Regions from separate parts of the Peribacillus sp. ACCC06369 genome, predicted to be linked through region 2. Evidence: predicted binding sites of a transcription regulator. Region 2 holds the regulator's gene; each other region holds the start of a gene.
What was found. Region 2 encodes Rex, which represses fermentation and respiration genes when NADH is low (regulators of the CRP and FNR family bind a similar motif). Its sites were predicted from a motif close to TTGTGAAATATTTCACAA; they were not measured.
Positions count from the first base shown of each region.

Region 1: the regulator Rex is predicted to act here: its motif matches at 2,219-2,236, upstream of QUF78_RS14090 (nitrate/nitrite transporter).
Region 3: the regulator Rex is predicted to act here: its motif matches at 3,360-3,377, upstream of qoxA (cytochrome aa3 quinol oxidase subunit II).
Region 4: the regulator Rex is predicted to act here: its motif matches at 2,681-2,698, upstream of QUF78_RS22665 (helical membrane plugin domain-containing protein).

Region 1 is NZ_JAUCEN010000002.1:2,723,353-2,728,507, reverse strand. Features, by position in the region: gene QUF78_RS14105 (UDP-N-acetylmuramoyl-L-alanyl-D-glutamate--2,6-diaminopimelate ligase) at 1-787, shown strand, start outside; RNA gene ssrS (6S RNA) at 902-1,088, shown strand; gene QUF78_RS14095 (ribonuclease H-like YkuK family protein) at 1,247-1,789, opposite strand; gene QUF78_RS14090 (nitrate/nitrite transporter) at 2,374-3,579, shown strand; gene nirB (nitrite reductase large subunit NirB) at 3,637-5,155, shown strand, end outside.
Region 2 is NZ_JAUCEN010000002.1:312,761-317,915, forward strand. Features, by position in the region: gene QUF78_RS02410 (ABC transporter ATP-binding protein) at 1-1,129, opposite strand, end outside; gene moaC (cyclic pyranopterin monophosphate synthase MoaC) at 1,261-1,767, shown strand; gene QUF78_RS02420 (redox-sensing transcriptional repressor Rex) at 1,798-2,460, shown strand; gene QUF78_RS02425 (YdiK family protein) at 2,489-2,701, opposite strand; gene QUF78_RS02430 (CPBP family intramembrane glutamic endopeptidase) at 2,698-3,423, opposite strand; gene groES (co-chaperone GroES) at 3,760-4,044, shown strand; gene groL (chaperonin GroEL) at 4,103-5,155, shown strand, end outside.
Region 3 is NZ_JAUCEN010000002.1:525,599-530,753, reverse strand. Features, by position in the region: gene qoxC (cytochrome aa3 quinol oxidase subunit III) at 1-288, opposite strand, end outside; gene qoxB (cytochrome aa3 quinol oxidase subunit I) at 288-2,234, opposite strand; gene qoxA (cytochrome aa3 quinol oxidase subunit II) at 2,308-3,240, opposite strand; gene QUF78_RS03320 (hypothetical protein) at 4,326-4,640, opposite strand; gene QUF78_RS03315 (S1C family serine protease) at 4,909-5,155, opposite strand, start outside.
Region 4 is NZ_JAUCEN010000002.1:4,472,812-4,477,966, forward strand. Features, by position in the region: gene QUF78_RS22645 (STAS domain-containing protein) at 1-341, opposite strand, end outside; gene QUF78_RS22650 (Lrp/AsnC family transcriptional regulator) at 453-893, opposite strand; gene QUF78_RS22655 (DJ-1/PfpI family protein) at 1,047-1,631, shown strand; gene QUF78_RS22660 (hypothetical protein) at 2,242-2,412, opposite strand; gene QUF78_RS22665 (helical membrane plugin domain-containing protein) at 2,748-3,179, shown strand; gene QUF78_RS22670 (NAD(P)/FAD-dependent oxidoreductase) at 3,219-4,400, shown strand; gene hxlB (6-phospho-3-hexuloisomerase) at 4,559-5,110, opposite strand; gene hxlA (3-hexulose-6-phosphate synthase) at 5,107-5,155, opposite strand, start outside.

The DNA.
Region 1 (5,155 bases), 2.4 Mb from region 2:
TGGAGATGATTTCTGGGGAGAAAAACTACAAGAATACTTACGGGAGAAAAATGTCAGTACCTATGTATTTGGAAAATCCAATCGCTTCGATTTAACGATCACCAATTATAATACCGCAACGACCCCCTTTATTTTATTGAATGAGCATCATGACTTTGTGAAAATTGAATTACCATTACCTGGACTTCATAATTTATATAACGCAACCGCAGCGTATTCCATAGCGAAGATGTTTCCGATCAAAAAAGAGGAAATTCTCATGTCACTAAAACAATTTTCTGGTGTGCCAGGAAGATTTGAAATGTATAAGAAAGAAGATGGACCGACAATAGTCATCGATTATGCTCATACTGCTGATGCCATTCATCACATGCTTCAAACTGCCAAAGAATGCGGGGCGGAAAAGATTTTTCATATCTTTGGTTTCCGGGGTGGTCGAGATACAACCAAAAGGGCAGAAATGGTTAAAGTATCATCGGAACATAGTGATGTATCGATTTTGACGATGGATGATTTGAATTCGGAGGGAATTGATGTGATGGAAACGTCACTCAATAAACTGCAAAGCGATTACTCTTCTGGGAATGGGAAGGTTATTCCAGATAGGACTTTTGCCATCCAGGAGGCGATACACGCAGGTAAGGAAGGGGATTGGATTATCATTACAGGAAAAGGTATAGAGAGGTATGAACAAAATTTCGGATTGCCTACTATTTCTGACAAAGAAACGGTATTATATCTACAAAATAAAGACCAAGGAGATTTTATCGGTTATTTTGATCAATAATTTGATACTAACGAATGCTTTCCTTTCCCATTCGAAAGCCATTTTATATTTGAATCGCCAGTTAATGGTGATAATTAACATTGTATGATATGAGGATTTCCGGTAATATAATAATACAAGCTGCTCTGTTCGTAATGATAATAAAGTTTTAACCTTTAAGCTGTAATAGGGAGTTTTATATTGAAACAGGAATGTTATGCCTCGTCACTGACTTGGACAACAGGATTGTTTCTGCAAACACCCACTTTGAGGAGTGGTGGTTTAAAACTTTCTTACTGGGTACGGCAATGGCGGCTTACATCTTTAATATTGAAACCGGTCTCGCTTCGAGGCCGGTTTTTTGGTTTTTCCAATAATGCAGTAAATGAATTGCATGTACCGCTTTATAGTCTGAAAAACCAAACCGAAAAGCATTTTGAAGAAAATGCCATTGTTCATAGATTTACTTCTTTGGAGACATCACTCTTGTTTTGTATATCGGTTGGCATAACTTGAGGCAACGAAGGCATTGGGCTTAATTTTCGGTTCCACTCCCATGGATTCCATCCTTGCTACCATTTCATTTACAAACTCACTGGTTTTGTTCCGCTTTCCAATCCCTATATCAATATGGCCTTCCATGATGAACGTTGCCCCTTGATATACGGCAGGCAAGACAATATCGATTAACTGATTTTTCCTTTCCTCCGTAAACATGGATACAATCTCCTCAGTTAACGACAATTCTTTGGAAATTCGCTCATGTAAATGCAGCATCCTTCTAGGGATCATCACTTTCCTTATACAACCCCATACACCATTCCCGACCTGCCGTATTACGATGCCTGTAATGAAAACCGTATGTTTTTTATGTACTTGGGAATCTGTACCAACCATTAATCGAAAGTTACCGGATGGATTTAATTTCATGAATTCTACAATATGAACGAATACCTCTTCGAATGACATGTTTTTTTCTTGAAGATTTTGAAATGGAATGTTATGAATTGAATTTTGCTTCATATTATTGCACCCAACCTTTCCTCGGATATAATCTGATTATTAAATATCTACATGCCGCTCATAACACATCATATGAAGGAGGTCCTTGTTTCGTGCCGTGGGAAGAACCCGCCGTTAAATGATGATGGTCATCATTTGAGGGTAATTCAACAATGAGATGTGCTTATGATTGCTAAATCTTGTACATATGTAATGTTTGCGATTTAAGAATGAGGAGTTTGTAACGAAGAGAAGCCTGTGCATTAGGCTTCTCTTCTCTTTTTTTTGTAAGGAGAATATTACGAAAAAACTTATTGGAGTATTCGTTTGGTGTATCTCGTCTTTCACTGGAAAATACTTAAAGCTTGTGACTTTATATCACCTTAGAAACCCGAATATCATTCAATTCCTATGGCGGAGTTATGTTTATAGAAGAAAACCTAATTGAAATTATTAAAATTTTAACAAATAACCAATATAAAGTACTCAAATTTTATAACTTTCAAAAAAAGTGTGTAATGTTTTCTCACATAAACAAAGAATTCTCGCTTTTATAAGAGTAAAATAAACGAATATTCAATTAATAAAGTATAGGAGAGATGAAAATGAAAATAACTGAATTGAAAAAAAGCGGTCATGCACCGTCATTATTAGCTTCATTCCTTTATTTTGATATTAGTTTTATGATTTGGGTATTATTGGGTGCGCTCGGTGTCTATATTACAAAGGATTTCGGTCTTTCGCCAGCTGAAAAAGGTTTGATTGTAGCTATTCCGATTTTGGGAGGCTCGTTTTTCCGGCTCGTTCTTGGTTTTTTGACTGATCGCATCGGTCCACGGAAAACCTCGATCGGCGGGATGCTTGTTACGATGATTCCACTTTTTTGGGGATGGTTATTCGGAGAAAGTTTAGCGGAGCTCTATTTAATTGGGATTTTGCTAGGAGTGGCTGGTGCAAGCTTTGCTGCAGCACTTCCAATGGCTAGTCGCTGGTATCCCCCTCATTTGCAGGGTCTTGCGATGGGCATTGCGGGAGCCGGTAACAGCGGAACTCTGTTTGCGACCCTGTTTGGACCGCGTATCGCAGAGTCAATTGGCTGGCATAATGTTATGGGGTTAGCTTTGATTCCATTAACCATCGTGTTTGTCATTTATATTTTAATCGCAAAAGACGCACCATCTCAACCGCCTGCAAAACCGCTCAAGGAATATTTCACAGTATTTAAAATAGCAGATACATGGTATTTCTGTATTCTCTACAGTGTGACTTTTGGGGGATTTGTTGGGTTCACTAGCTTTTTAAGCATCTTTTTTGTTGATGAATATGGGTTAACACGAATAAGGGCAGGGGAATTTGTTACATTATGTGTCATCGCCGGAAGTTTCTTTCGTCCCGTCGGAGGCTTTATTGCCGATAAAATAGGTGGAGTTAAACTGCTAATGTTTTTATTTATTGGACTAACATTATGTATGTTCGGTATTAGTTTTCTTTATTCTTTTTCTACCGTTACGATTTTACTGTTTATCGGAATGTTATTTCTCGGTATGGGTAACGGGGCTGTCTTTCAGTTAGTTCCACAGCGATTTTCTAAAGAAATTGGTTTCATTACAGGAATTGTAGGAGCTGCCGGAGGCGTTGGCGGATTCTTGGTTCCAAACATACTAGGAACGTTGAAACAGATAACTGGGACATACGCTACAGGATTTTTAGTATTTTCCGTAATTGGAATCGTGGCGTTACTAATCCTGGTTCTAGCTCAGCTTTCATGGAGAAAAACGTGGGTACTCGGAAAGAATTCAGTTAAGATTTAGAACCATGTTTACTACTTTTATTGGCTTATTTCATTACTTGTTTTTTGGGGGGATAAAATGTATAAACAAAAACTGGTCTTAATTGGGAACGGAATGGCGGGATTACGATGCGTTGAGGCGATCATAATGAATGATCCAAATGCTTTCGAGATTACTATTTTCGGAAGTGAACCACACGTTAACTATAATCGAATCTTATTGTCGACTGTGCTTCAAGGAAACAATTCGTTTGAAGATATCGCGATAAATGAACGAAACTGGTATACGAAGCATAATATCCAATTGTTCACGGGTGAAACGGTCGTGAAAATCGATAAAGAAACTCAAAAGATAAAAACAGACAAAAGAAGGGAAGTTTACTACGATAAGCTCATAATTGCTACAGGTTCTGTCCCATTTATTCTTCCTGTTACCGGTGTTGATAAAGAAGGGGTTATTGCATTTCGGACGATTGAAGATTGCCAAAAGATGATTGAAAATTCACGGAAGTATAAAAAGGCAGTCGTCATTGGAGGCGGTTTATTAGGTTTAGAAGCAGCGAGAGGGCTGTTAAACCTTGGCATGGAAGTGAATGTTGTTCATATTGCTGAACACTTAATGGAAAGGCAGCTTGATTCAACGGCATCCATTTTGCTGCAAAAAGAGTTGGAAAACCAGGGAATGCACTTTCTTTTACAAAAGGAAACACAGGAGATAATCGGTAACGAGCGTGTAGAACGTGTCCGTTTTAAGGATGGAACGGAGCTGGAAGCCGATTTAGTCGTTATGGCTGCGGGAGTCAGACCGAATATTCAGTTGGCCAAAGAAAGCGGAATTGATATAAATCGTGCCATTATTGTAAACGACTATTTAGAAACTAGCGTCGCTAATATTTATGCGGTTGGTGAATGTGCTGAACATCAAGGCATTGTCTATGGACTGGTGAAACCTCTATATGAACAGGGGGAAGTGCTGGCAAAGCACATTTGTGAGATGAAATGCCAGGGATACCAAGGTTCTGTTCTTTCGACCCAGTTGAAAGTATCAGGTGTTGAGTTATTCTCTGTTGGAGATTTCCTAGGTGATGAAACAACGAAATCAATCACAACCTTTGATGAATTAGATGGTATTTATAAAAAGGTGGTCTTTCAAGGAAGAAAAATCATCGGTGCTGTGCTGTATGGAGATACAAAGGCCAGCACACGATTACTTGATATGATTTTAAAGAGACAAGAAGTATCATCGGAGGAAAAGGGTGCATTGTTCCAAACACCTGGTACGACTGAGGGACTAATCGCTTCAATGGCAAATCATGATATCATTTGCCATTGTAACGCTGTTTCAAAAGGGGCAATTATTGATGCCGTTCAAAATAAAGGATTAACAACAGTGGAACAAGTAAAACAATGTACAAAGGCTTCCGGTTCTTGCGGTGGGTGTAAGCCGGCAGTGACCGAGCTTTTGGCATATATTCAAAGTAATCTTTCTGATGAGGCTAATGTACAAAAGGTAATGTGCCCATGTACGACATTAACGGAAGATGAAGTCGTGTATCAAATGCAGCTCCAAGACTTAACATCTGTTCAAGCTGTGATGG
Region 2 (5,155 bases):
TGATCGTTTTCAATAACGTTGATTTCCCAACGCCATTTGGGCCAACAAGAGCTATGCTCTCTCCTTTTGTCATCCGGGAATTTATATTTTTTGATACCATTTCCCCTTCGTAGCCGATAGCCAGGTCCTGAAGGTGAAGCACTTCATTTCCGCTTTGCTTTTCAATCTGGAATGAAAAATTTGCGGATTTTTCATCACCTTGCGGCTTGTCCAATACATCCATCTTTTCGAGCTGTTTGCGTCTGCTTTGTGCTCTTTTCGTGGTGGAAGCCCTTGTGATATTGCGTTGGACAAAGTCGCGAAGCTTTTCGATTTCCCCTTGTTGTTTCTCGAAAAGCTTCATGTCCCGCTCATAATCTTCCGCTTTGCCCTCTAGGTAAGAACTATAATTACCATAGTATTTTTTCATGTTGTTCCGGGAAATTTCATATACCTGGTTTACGACTTTATCTAGAAAATAGCGGTCATGGGAAACAATAAGAACAGCTCCTTGGTAGCCTTGTAAATATTGCTCAAGCCAAGAGAGCGTTTCGATATCCAAATGGTTCGTTGGCTCATCCAGAATCAATATATCCGGTTTCCTTAAAAGCAGTTTCCCTAAAGCAAGTCTAGTTTTTTGCCCACCGCTTAAAGTGGAAATTGGGGTAGAATAGTCAAAGTCAGCAAACTGAAGTCCATGCAATACGGAACGGATATCCGCTTCATATTGATAACCGCCCTTTTCCTTGAATGCTACCATCAAAGTGTCATATTCATTCAACACTTTTTGGTAAATTACTTCGTTTTCAAAGATGTCAGGTCTGGCCATATCGGCCTCAAGGCGACGCAGTTCTTTTTCTTGCTCTATAAGGTCCTTGAATACTGTCAGCATCTCATCCCAAATGGTAAGTTCCGATTCCAGTCCCGTATCCTGGGCCATATATCCGATGGTGACGCCTTTTGGTTTGATTATTTCACCGCCATCATGGGAAATCTGCCCGGCTATGATTTTTAGCAGAGTGGATTTCCCGGCGCCGTTACGGCCAACAAGTGCAATTCGATCTTTATTTTGAACTTCGAGCTTCATATTTGATAAAATAAGTTCAGCTCCATAATATTTCGATAGTTGATTGATTTGTAATAAAATCATAGATTTCACCTCAATTGATTATTGTTAGTGTAACGTATTTTAGTTATTATCGGCAACAGCTTGGTTCCAAGCTAAAACAAGCTGTTACATAAAGTGGAATAATAGTGTATGATTTAGGAGGGGTTACTTAAATGGGAGACTTAACGCATTTTAATGAGCAAGGCAGGGCCAAAATGGTTGATGTGAGTGCTAAGCCTGAAACAACCCGGACGGCTATAGCTCAATCGAGCATTTTATTGAACGATGAAATATATGAATTGGTCACGAACCAGAAATTGAAAAAGGGTGATGTACTGGCTGTTGCACAAGTTGCAGGAATAATGGCCAGCAAGAATACATCCAATATAATTCCGATGTGCCACCCCATTGCTCTGCAAGGGGTCAATATAGCCTTTGATTGGGAAAAGGAAGATCAAGGATATAGGCTTAGGATTGAAACGGAAGCTAAGACAAAAGGGAGTACAGGTGTGGAAATGGAAGCGTTAACAGCTGCATCCGTGACTGCCTTGACTGTTTATGACATGTGTAAGGCCATTGATAAGGGAATGGTAATCGGGCCTACATTCTTAGTGGAGAAAACAGGCGGATTTTCTAGCAACGATTATAAAAGACAAGTAAAACAAACAGATAGAGATTAAGTTGAAAAGCATGTGTGAAGGCGGGGAAGAATGATGAACCATGACCCAAAGATACCGCAGGCAACAGCCAAAAGGTTGCCATTGTATTATCGATTTTTAAAAAACTTACATTCCTCAGGCAAACAAAGAGTTTCCTCGGCAGAGCTAAGCGAAGCCGTAAAAGTGGATTCTGCTACCATTCGCCGTGATTTTTCCTACTTTGGCGCGCTTGGGAAAAAAGGCTACGGCTACAATGTCAATTATTTATTATCCTTCTTTAGAAAAACACTAGATCAGGATGAATTGACAAAAGTCGCTTTAATCGGGGTAGGAAATTTAGGGACCGCTTTTTTAAATTACAATTTCATGAAAAATAATAATACGAAGATTGAAATGGCATTCGAAGTCTCTGAAGATAAGGTCGGCAAGCAAATAGCTGATGTGCCAATCTACCATATGGATCAAATCGATACACTATTGCAGGAAAATAATATTACTGCGGCTATTTTGACAGTGCCTGCCCAGGTAGCCCAGACGATAACCGATCGTCTAGTCAAAGCCGATATAAAAGGAATATTGAATTTCACACCTGCACGGCTGACAGTACCTCCATCCATAAGGGTTCACCACATTGACCTGGCTGTGGAGCTTCAGTCGCTCATCTATTTTCTGAAACATTATCCTGTAATGGAAGAAGCTGCATTGGAGGAATGAAAAAAACGCTGCATCATAGCAGCGTTTTTTATTTTTTCTTATTTTTTTGGGCGGCTTTAATCTTAAAGTGAAGCATGATCATGCGTAATCCCGATCCAAAGTCCAGGGTCGCGATCAGTACAAGTATGTAGGCAAAGATTCCCCATCCTGTAGAACTGACGGTTTGAATCGCGATAGCGGTAAAAAGAGCTCCTAAGCCTGCATAGATGATGCCCATGAATAATGGTGATTGACGTTTCATAATAAACCTCCGATGAATGCCTGTGCAGTATCTATCATCTTCTCAATATCTTTCCGATATACCACTTGAAGGATGATAACAAGCGTATTCATCGCAACATGAGCGCTAATGGACACGATGATGCGGCCCGTTTTCGCATAAAGGAAAGCAAAGGTGAAGCCCATTGCCGAATATAAAAGAAGATGTTCCAATTCACCATGCGCCAAGCCGAAAATAACTGAACTGAGTAAAGCTGAAATAAAGAAGTTAAAGCGTTTATGAAGTGATCCGAAAATGATTTTCCGGAAAATGATTTCTTCCAATATAGGTCCAATTACTGAAGTGACGAAAATGACCATGGGGACTTGGTAAATGAGTGAAATGAGCTGCTGCGTATTTTCAGATTCAGGCTCCACCCCAAGCATCTGTTCAATGCTCCCGGCAATGCTTTGCGCAAAAAGAGCCATGAACACTCCTGCTATTGCCCATAATATGGACATGGGAATAGAGTCTTGATTCCTTGTGTCCACCTTTTCCCTCATATCTTTTCTTATTAAAAAAAGAATCAAGGATAGAGCAACGAGAAAGCTGAATACGATCCAGTATGCTGCAGACTTCACTTGGAGTTCATCAGCAGGCATTCCAGTTGAAGACCCGATCAGCATGAAAATGGGTACCCCAACGATACTGGATAATTGCATGGCAATGTAAGTGATGATGACGAACCAATATTCTTTTTTCAAAAATGAAAACTCCTTTTATTTTGTCACCCATTTCGCTTAGAACGTTCCAAATATGGGGACAATCAATAAACGCATACTCCAAAATGGTATCAAATATTGAAGCATAACACCACTTAAAGGTACCCCTAATCAAACATTTCAGTCACTTTGTTAAAAGAATCATTATGCTAAAGTAGTATACCCGTAATTTATCAGAAATTAATAAAAAATTTTCGATAAGATACTTGCAAAAAAGGCTCGGTTTATTTAATATTATAAATGTGTTAGCACTCGATGATGAAGAGTGCTAATAATCATGAAACAAATTATCAAGAGAATATGAGGAGGTTGTTTCACTTGTTAAAACCATTAGGTGATCGCGTTATTATTGAACTAGTTCAATCTGAAGAAAAAACTGCAAGCGGTATTGTTCTTCCTGATACTGCAAAAGAAAAGCCACAAGAAGGTAAGGTAGTAGCTGTTGGTACTGGCCGTGTCCTTGAAAATGGCGAACGTGTTGCTTTAGAGGTTGCCCAAGGCGATCTAATTATCTTCTCAAAATATGCAGGTACTGAAGTTAAATACGAAGATACTGAATACTTAATTTTACGTGAAAGCGACATTCTAGCTGTAATCGGCTAATTATACATCATACTTAACTGAACGAAAATTTTCTTAAATTTTAGGGAGGTACTTATAAATGGCTAAAGAAATTAAATTTAGTGAAGAAGCACGCCGCTCCATGCTTCGTGGTGTGGACGCACTTGCAGATGCAGTTAAAGTAACGCTTGGACCAAAAGGTCGTAACGTGGTTCTTGAGAAAAAATTCGGTTCACCGCTTATCACTAATGACGGTGTGACGATCGCTAAAGAAATCGAACTCGAAGATGCATTCGAAAACATGGGTGCGAAATTGGTTGCTGAAGTAGCAAGCAAAACAAACGACGTAGCTGGTGACGGTACAACGACTGCAACGGTTCTTGCACAAGCCATGATCCGTGAAGGTCTTAAAAACGTAACAGCTGGTGCTAACCCAATGGGTATCCGTAAAGGAATCGAGAAAGCGGTCAATACTGCAATTGCAGAATTGAAAGCCATTTCCCAACCTGTTGAAAACAAAGAATCAATTGCACAAGTTGCAGCCATCTCTTCAGCTGATGAAGAAGTGGGCCAACTGATTGCTGAAGCAATGGAGCGCGTTGGTAACGACGGCGTCATCACAATCGAAGAGTCAAAAGGTTTCACTACTGAATTGGACGTTGTAGAAGGTATGCAGTTCGATCGTGGATATGCATCTCCATACATGGTTACTGATTCAGATAAAATGGAAGCTGTCCTAGAGAATCCATACATCTTGATCACAGATAAAAAAATCACGAATATCCAAGAAATCCTTCCTGTACTTGAGCAAGTTGTTCAACAAGGGAAACCGCTATTATTGATTGCTGAAGATGTAGAAGGCGAAGCGCTTGCAACTCTTGTTGTGAATAAACTTCGTGGAACATTCAATGCAGTTGCGGTTAAAGCTCCAGGATTCGGTGACCGTCGTAAAGCAATGCTTGAAGACATCGCAGCTCTTACAGGCGGCGAAGTAATCACTGAAGAAATCGGTCTTGACCTTAAATCTGCAACAATCGATTCATTAGGCCGTGCGTCTAAAGTGGTTGTTACAAAAGAAAATACAACGATCGTTGAAGGTGCTGGAAATACAGCTCAAATTCAAGCTCGTGTAAACCAAATCCGTGTTCAATTA
Region 3 (5,155 bases), 210 kb from region 2:
GAAGAAACCAATCGTTGCTTTCTGCCTGCCAAGTCTCATTGCATTGATTCCAAGACCTATGGTAAAACTACTAGTTAAAAGAAAGATTGTTTGAAACATTAAGGTTGGGACTTTAAAAAGATGTTCCCCTGTTGGACCATTTCCAGTTCCATCAACCAATACAAAATAAGTGGCGAACAGTGTAGCGAAAAGAGCTATTTCTGCCCCAAGGAAAATCCAAAATCCAAAAATCTTTAAGCGATTTTCTTCCGTGCTATATTCTAGTGGCAGCGAGTTATCTATTTTCATTACTTAGCACCTCGCAATTTATTTTCAGTTTCTTCGATCTCTTCAACAGAGATATAACGTCCGTGATCTTTTTCGAATGAACGGTGAATCATACAAGCAAAGATACCGACCGTTGCAATGATTGCAATGATCCACATGCTGAATACCATTGCAAAGCCCCAAACGAAGAAGATACAGCTCATGATAAACGGCACGCCACTGTTATTTGGCATATGAATCTTTTCTACTTTACCACCAAATAATTTAAAGCCCTTTTTCTTAGAATCCCAGAATGCTTCTGTAGAATCAACTGTAGGCACAATTGCAAAGTTATATTCTGGAATTGGTGTATGGGTAGCCCACTCTAGAGAACGTGCATCCCATGGATCGTTTGAAATATTTCTTGATGCATAACGAGTGCTCCAATAGATATTGTACACAATAAGTGCAAAACCTATTGCTAAGCCAATTGCTCCAACGAAAGAAAGCATATTCAATGGACCATAGCCCGTTGATTCAGAGTACGTATACATACGACGTGCCTGCCCATCTAAACCAGTGATGAACATCGGGAAGAATGTTACATTAAAGCCGATTGTAATGAACCAGAACGACCATTTCCCAATTTTTTCGCTCAACATGAAGCCAAACATTTTTGGCCACCAGTACGTAAAACCAGCAAGTACGGCAAATACAGTACCAGGGATTAAAACGTAATGGAAGTGAGCTACTAAGAACATTGTATTGTGGTATTGGTAGTCAGCACTCGCCATTGCAAGCATAACCCCAGTTACCCCACCGAGAGTGAAAATCGGAATGAAAGCTAACGAGTATAACATTGGGACGGTAAAAACGATTTTACCTTTCCAAAGTGTGAACAACCAGTTGAAAATCTTAACACCGGTCGGAACGGCAATTGCCATTGTGGTAATCGAGAAGATACCATTAACCATTGCACCGTGACCCATTGTATAGAAATGGTGAGCCCATACAATGAAAGATAGAGTAGAAATAGCTACCATGGAGATAACCATCGAATTATATCCGTACAGGTTACGACGTGCAAATGTCGAAATGATTTCACTGTAAATACCGAAAGCTGGAAGTATTACTATATAAACTTCAGGATGTCCCCAAACCCAGAACAAGTTCGCCCAAAGCATATCGCTACCGCCATTGGCCATCGTAAAGAATTGAGTTCCGAATAGACGATCCATTGTCATCAACGCAAGTGCCACTGTCAATACAGGGAAAGCGAAAACGATAATGAAGTTTGTGATCAAGATAGACCATGTGAACATTGGCATTTTCATTAAGTTCATGCCAGGTGCTCTCATTTTCAAGATTGTTACGATAAAGTTGATACCAGTCAGTAATGTACCGATACCAGCTATTTGAATTGCAATCGCGTAATAGTTCGAACCAACTGATTCACTGAAATCATTACTTGCCAGCGGGAAGTAAGATGTCCAACCTGCATCAGGAGAACCACCAACTACGAAAGAGATGTTAAATAGCATTGCCCCCATGAAGAATAACCAGAAGCTTACTGCGTTTAGACGTGGGAATGCTACGTCACGCGCTCCAATTTGTAATGGTGTGACAATGTTCATTAACCCAATGATAAATGGCATAGCCATGAACAGGATCATGACAACCCCATGTGTTGTAAATACCTCATTATAATGCTGCCCATCCAAAAGACCGTTATCTGGAATAGCCGTTTGAGCACGCATCATGAGAGCATCAACGCCACCACGGAAGAGCATAAGCAGTGCTGCCAAGATGTACATGATACCAATACGTTTATGGTCAACCGTTGTTAACCACTCACGCCATAAGTAACCCCATTTTTTAAAATAGGTAATTCCGGCAACAACCGCAATCATGGTTAAGCCAATGGCAACCATGGATGCATAAATCGCAGGACTTGGATGAGGTACGGCAAATCGATCAAAGTAATCCATACTTTTGTGACTCCTTTCAGGAAAATATTCCTTATCTTGTAAACTTAGATGTTTTATCGAACGAAATTAATTCTTAGTGATCATGATTCATGTTGCTGTGTTCTGAATGTTCCTCGTGTGAATCCTTGGAATCACTTTCTTCAGTATCAGAAGATCCGTGGTTACCATGACCAGCATGTTCCCCTTCAGGAGCTGGAGAAAACTCTAAGTGAGTTCCAGTGTATGTGGATTGTCCCACATGACCAGGTTCTAATAATTCATTGAATTTTTTCTCAGTAATCGGTTCAGCAGTAGCTTTAATTTCATCTACCCACTTATCGTATTCTTTTGCAGACAGTACATTAACGTTAAACGTTTGCTGAGCAAAACCTGAACCACTGAAGTTTGAATTTCGACCCATATACTCTCCTGGCACATCAGCTGCTAAGTGCAACGTATTAACCATGTTCGACATCGCGTATTTTTGTCCTCCAAGTTGTGGAATCCAGAAACTCGAGATTGGACCATAAGAATAAAGTTTAAATTCAATTGGTCGGTTAGTCGGTAAAAACAGATAGTTAACTGTTTCGATATCTTCTTCCGGATAACTAAAATGCCACTTCCAGTTGGAAGATGAAGCGTAAATAATTAAAGGTTCTTGATCTCCGTATCCTTTAGGTGTTGCCTCAACTTCATTTGTTGTTTTAACAGTAACAACGGATAGGAAAGCGACGATTAAAATTGGGATCGCTACCCAAATTATTTCAAGAACCTTACTTCCTTCAATATGAGGTGGTTCATAATCATCACGCTGTTTGGAAGCACGATATTTCATTATCATGAAGATATACAGTACCATAACGACAAGGACGACAAAGGCCATTGTCCATATCGAAATCATAATAACATCTGCTTGTGTTGCAGCTACTGGCCCTTTAGGGTCCAAGACCATTAATGGGTTATCGCAACCGGTTAGCACAGTGGCAATTGTAAAAAGTATAGTTAATAGAGCCCATTTTATTTTCATAGTACTACCCCTTTCTTACATATTAAAATTCCTATTGGTAATTATTCGGACAAAGTGTTACCATGTTCACAAACCCCGACATACCAATATTAATCCCAAGTGTAAAAAAAGACAATATAAAGTGACATCTGTCACATAAAGTTCATTAAAGAGCAGTAAGAAGATGGTAAATGAACTGAAATGTTCGAAAATCTTCAGCAAATGAAATATAATAAATGTTTAATAACTTACCTACGGAAACTTCACTTATCAGTACAGGATTGCAGATAGAACTGATCCACTTTCCGTTTAATATTACTCTAATATAATGAAATAAAATTTTCACATTATATTCACCGCGTTTATTTCCTCAAGACTTATAAAGATTATGAATTATATTACCTATCTTGTTAATTAGGTATCTATCGTTGGAAAACATGATTTAAAGCGGATTTTTTTCACTCGGCCATGGAAGTTTTTAAATGGTAGCCGCATTGTACACGATCTTGCATCCATGCTTCAATACCCTAATGATCCAACACAGGTCATTATTATATATATATAAGGAAACAACGAGCGTGAAATGTAATTGGGTTCTTTCTCCTCGCAATACTTATTTTATTGCCCTGTCAGTATTCCTAAACAGCCGTTTAGCAGTAGTCGTGGGGTGAAGTAATTCAGGGGTCAATCAACCTGTTGCAACTGTTCAAGTTTATCAGTCAGAGGACAGGACAAAAACCATTTTTTAATAAGTACATTTGGTGTTCAATCAACTCCACCTTTTGGAAACTCTTTACTCAATACCCCCATATTGATACGTGCTTCCCTTTTGTATCTTCAGGTAAAAACACATAAAAAAACCCACGAAAAAAGGACTTTTTAAAAGTGTCCTTTTCTCGTGGATATAGTTCAAAATTCAAGGTGAGAACTTCCTGGCGTGCAGGCAGTTTGGTTTGGATGTACAAGCAACACACAGGATGAAAGCGCATTCAATACTTGGGGTTAAATTGGCTCAGATTCTGCAAGCCAACGAACAACTCGTTTTGTTCATCCATACAAGTGAATCTGATGATAGAAAGCCAGTTTATTACGCTAAATTCCTCGTTTTAGTTACTGAATTCTGTACTTCTTTTTGTTTGAGTTTTAGCCTTTGATTTCATTTTTATGATTTTAGTCGTTTCCGATTCAATTCTTTTGCCTTTATGTGTATTCATTACCATTTCTTCTGTCAGGACAAAAAATATACCAACTAGAAAAATGGCAGCTGCGCTTAGTGTGATGGCGATTCCAACAGCGGTAAATATATAATCCTTATTGTAATCGCTTACAAAAAAACTTAAAGCAAAAATAATAATTCCGATTACGCAACCTGTGCCCGATACCCATTTCACTGCATCCAACATCTTCTGATTAGCTTCCATAATTTCATCCCCTTTCTTTCTATTTTATGACATTTCACAAATTTGTCAAATCTTTTCTATTTTTTAACATATCCATAATGTAAACCTTGACAAATAGAATACGCCGCTATTCACTTTTAGGTATTCGAGACTATATGAAAAATCTGATAAACAGTATAAATACACTATCATTTTTTCCGATATCATCACTTTCAATACTATTAAAAACTTTTTAACTACATTTTCAAATAAAAGACCCCTGATGATCAATCAGAGGCCTTCCTTCTATCTATGAGTTTTGCAAGGTTATCGTTACCGTTTTCTCTTCAGTCCCCCGATAGACTTTAACCTTTACTTTATCGCCGATTTTCTTATCTGTGTATAAAATTTTCCTTAATTCTGCTGTCGTTTTTATTTTCGTTCCATCAATCTCCACAATGATATCCTGCTGCTTAAGCCCTCCATTCGCCGCTGCCGACCCCGCTTCTATACTCGTAACCATGACACCCGACTTTGCAGCTTCAGGAACATTTTGA
Region 4 (5,155 bases), 4.2 Mb from region 2:
TCACTAAACACTACTTTTGCACTTTCGTACTTATAAAGAAAGGTCCAAAGCGTTCGGCGGATGGCCTGAATCCATTCCAGCTTGAATGAAAGCGTCAAGGAGTGGGTTGCCCACGTAACTCCCTCTTGTTCGGCAAAGGCAATCATATCCACTTCATTCTGTTCCACTATATAACGGATGAGTTTATGGGCATTATTCAAAAGGTCGACATTTCCAATCAGAAGGATTTCTTCGATCTTATCCCTGACATTGACAGCTTCCGATAAAAGATATTCTTCAAATTCACTTTTATTCTGCAAAAGGAATTCCATTATTTTTTCTTCCTCATAAACAAAACTCATTCGTCTCCACTCCCTTTTTGTAACTTTCAACTGTGACTTTTGTTACTAATTACTTTCTATATTGGTGAAGTTTTTTCCTGCTAAAATATTAGAGATATGGCAGGCATATAATTAAAGCTGGGTTACATCCTCGCCTGAAAAGACATTATTCGTTGCTGAAGAAAAAATCAAATGGGTGGAAGATTTCCCGTATTTGATGGCTTCATCGACGAATTCTTCCAGTGTTTCCATGGAAAATGTACTTATTTTAATAAGATAACTGTATTGTCCGGCTAACCGGTGGCACTCCAGAACGTCTGGATGACTTAAGCTAAAATTATAAAAGTCTTTACATCGATCCGTTTCGAATAAAATGAAAGCTGTAATGCTCCTATCAAGTTTTTCAAGGGATATTTCCGTTTTATATCCTTTTATCACTCCGCTTTCCTCCAATTTATTAACACGTTCTTTAGTTGCTGGAGCTGTCAAGGAAACTTCATGTGCCAGTTCCTTCATTGACATGCGCCCATTATTCTCCAGCAGGGAAAGTATCTTTTTATCCGTTCTATCCAACTCAATCGCCCTCACTTTTCATTATTAATAAAAATCATCTAAATACATTATAAAATAAATAGAAATGTATTGAATACGTAATTAATCGTATGTAATGGGGAATTTCATTTTTATATAATTAATACAAATATAAGGTTAAGGGGGTATGCTGCTATGAAAAAAGTATTGATGCTGCTTTCCAATGGATTCGAAGCAGTTGAAGCAAGTGTTTTTACAGATGTATTGGGATGGAATAAATTGGAGGGTGATGGTACCACTGATCTGGTTACGGTGGGACTTCATGAACAATTGAAATGCACATGGAATTTCATCGTGCAGCCCGAATTGACCATCGATCAAGTAAATCTAGATGACTTCGATGCTTTGGCCATTCCTGGAGGCTTTGAAGAAGCCGGTTTCTATGATGATGCATATGATCAGAGGTTTCTTGATGTTATAAAGTATTTTCACAATAAGAACAAAATCATAGCAACGATTTGTGTAGGTTCTCTACCATTAGGAAAAAGCGGGATATTGAATGGAAGAAAAGCCACTACGTACAATCATCCAACTAGTAAGAGACAGGGTCAGCTAAAAGATTTTGGTGCGATTGTCGTTAATGAACCGATTGTCGTCACTGATAATATCATTACATCCTACAATCCTTCAACAGCATTCGATGTTGCCTTCACGCTCTTGGAAATGCTCACTTCCGAAGAGAATTGTAAACATGTGAAGGAATTGATGGGTTTCCATTAAGAATGGTTCTTATCCTAATGAATAAGAAAATCCAGCGGTTGGCTGACACTCATTCACACGGTTCTATTTGAAAAGACTGTAGGCGTAGGAGAAAGGGGGCGGAAAACGTATCTTTCATCAAATAATTCCGAACCAATGACCAAAAGCAACACCTTCACAAAGTTGATTGGAGAGGAAGGCGCGAGACTCCTGCGGGAAAAGCGCGTCTAGGGGAGACCCCGCAGGCGCAAGCCGAGGAGGCTCCCGGACCGCCCGCGGAAAGCAAGTTTCTTGAGCGGAAATCAACGTCCAAATTGTATACAGTCTGAGGGTTCCGAAGGCCAAAAAACGGAACAAGATGAATGATGAAATGAAAAAACCAGTCATATCAATAAGAAATAATTGATATAACTGGTTTTTGATTTAGGTCTGCCATCGCCTTAAAATGGTCGGTGATTTAAAAGATTAATCTATAAATAACTGTCGAATCTAATGGACTTCGCCAGTCAGCGAAGCTAAGAGTTAACTTTCAGAATATCCGAACAGCTGCATAGTGAGGATTGAGGAGTTTTTTTTACAAAAATGAGCAACACTAAGTAAGCATAACTGGTTCGCTATGCTTACGAAATTATTATTTATCAGATGTTTCCGATGTGCCTTCCTCACTGTTTTTGAGGTAAACTTCAGAAATTCCATTCATGCCTTCCAATAGTTGCGCTTTCGTATATTCCATATTGCCAACCAGTTTATTATGCTTCTTATCATTATTCTCTTCTACAAGTTTAGATTCTGAATCAGTCACAATATTCACCTCCATCATTTAGGATGGCAGATAAAGAAGGAAATATGTATGACAGGCGACGACGATAGACATTTTACAAAATAGTCCATTTTAGTTAAAAATCTCAGGACATACATAAGACCTTCCATTTGGTTAGATCCTTTAAATATGAAGGAAAAGCTTATTTTATGGATATTTTTAAAAAATCAGCTGTTTTCATGAAGCTAAAGGGATATACTAAAGGATAGCTTTTATTTAATTTTTAAAAGTATTTTTTTCGTGTTGCACTTTGTGCAATATTTTACAAGTTTTTCTAATTATTTTAACAAAATGCTTATTGTAAAGGAGAATTGGATATGTCAGAAACGATTACCCAATCACAGACTGAACAACTTAATGACCGCCAAAAACAATTAGATGTACTGGACCAATTATTAAAGCCTGAGGTTCAGGAATCCTTGAACACTTTAGTTGAGCAGTTACCAAAGCTGACTGAGATAGTGAATATTTTAACAAAGTCTTATGATTTTGCTCAATCAGTAGCGACTGATGATGTTTTGAAAAAGGATACGGTCAGCGCCATTTCGGAGATCGCAGGACCTGTGGTCGATTCAGTGAAAGGGCTTGCGGCCACTTCCATTGAAGCTAAGGATCGCGCTGAAGTGAATAATGATGTGATCGGTCTTTTTGGTCTGTTAAGAATGATGAAAGACCCGCAAGCGCAAAAGCTTTTCCGTTTCGCCCAAGCTTTTCTTGAAGTCTCTTCAGAACGTAAAAACCAAAAATAATTTGATAAACTTTCAATCAGTAAGGACGGGGGATTAACTATGTCAAAACAAATCGTCATCTTAGGTGCAGGTTATGCTGGATTACTATCTGCCTTATCCGTACGTGAATATTACAAGAAGGATGAAGTGCAGGTTACAGTGGTGAACCAATTTCCAACGCACCAAATCATCACCGAATTGCACCGTCTTGCAGGCGGATCCATTTCTGAACAAGCTGTTTCCATTCCTTTGGAAAAGCTTTTTAAAGGAAAAGATATCGACCTTGCCATTTCCAAAGTGGAGTCTTTCTCAGTCGATAAAAAAGAAGTGAAGCTTTCCAATGGCTCCACTTTATCTTATGATGCCCTGGTTGTTGCTTTGGGAAGCCAAACAGGATTCTTCGGCATTCCGGGACTTGAGGAAAACAGCATGGTCTTGAAATCCGTAAATGATGCAAACAAGATTTACAAACATATCGAAGATCGCATCCGCGAATATGCACAAACGAATAATGAAGCGGACGCAACAATCGTGATCGGCGGCGGCGGCTTGACGGGCGTCGAGTTAATCGGTGAAATCGTGGATCATTTCCCTAAAATCGCCAAAAAGTTCGGAGTGGACTTCAAGGACTTGAAAATCAAGCTTGTGGAAGCTGGTCCAAAAATCCTACCGGTCCTGCCTGATCACTTAATCGAACGTGCCATGACAAGCTTGGAAGCACGCGGCGTTGAATTCTTGACAGGTCTGCCTGTTACGGGTGTTAAAGGAAACCAAATCGAATTGAAAGATGGACAAACGATCGTTGCCAATACGCTTGTTTGGACAGGCGGAGTCGCAGCCCTTCCTATCGTAGGCGAATCAGGCCTTGAAGTGGATCGCGGCAAAGCGGCCGTCAATGAGTATTTGCAATCCAAATCCCATAATGATGTATTCGTCGTCGGGGACAGTGCCCTTGCTTTCCCTCCAGAAGGCGGACGTCCATACGCTCCTACTGCACAAAATGCTTGGCAAATGGGTGAGCTTGTTGGATATAACCTTTATGCAGCGTTTGAAGGCAAGAAACTTGAAGAATTTTCACCTGTAAACTCAGGTACACTTGCGAGCCTTGGCCGTAAGGATGCGGTGGCAACCGTTGGAGCCAATAACACTTCCCTAAAAGGTCTGCCAGCTACATTGATGAAAGAAGCAAGTAATATTCGCTATCTATCACACATCAAAGCCCTATTCAGCTTGGCTTATTAATTTATAATAGCCGTTGACATGCATTTACATGTCCGCGGTACATGCCCTTTATTCCCGGTCATTGGGAGTAAAGGGCATTTTTATTTCACTAGGATTAACTTTTTATTGATGGCCTACAGAAAAGGCGGGCCCCCTACTTGAAGGGGGCCCGCCTTATTTCACTCTACATTACTATGTTTGGAATAAGTGAGCTCATGGCTTATGGACTGGGTTAATGAATAGTCCAAGCAAACTGCATCACATAAAACATGTACGCATTGATCAAACAATGAGCTTAACGGCTGGACGCTTTTCGTTTCATGGTCCAAGCGATTTTTCGTTGCAGCTGGAATCAACAAGACCTCATGCGAGACATTCGCTAAATCGGATTGATCATTCGTCGTGATGGAAAACACCTTGCATCCCATTTCCCTGCCTTTTACCGCAACCGAAATCACACTTTTCGTCGAGCCGCTACCGCTAATGGCTATGATTAGATCGCCTTTTGCAATAGAAGGCGTAATCGTTTCGCCGACTGCATAAACGTTTAAGCCGAGATGCATCAATCGCATCGCAAAGGCTTTAGCCATGAAGCCCGACCTTCCTTCACCTACGATAAAAATCCTGTTTTCCGACTGTAACTGCTTTAGGAGCTCATCCGTTTCCGTTCCGTCCATTTTGTGAAATACACCGTTCACTTCTGCTAAAATAACCGCAATTTCTTTTTTCAAACTTTCTTCACACCTTTCTCCCCATTCATCGTTTCCTTAAATAGA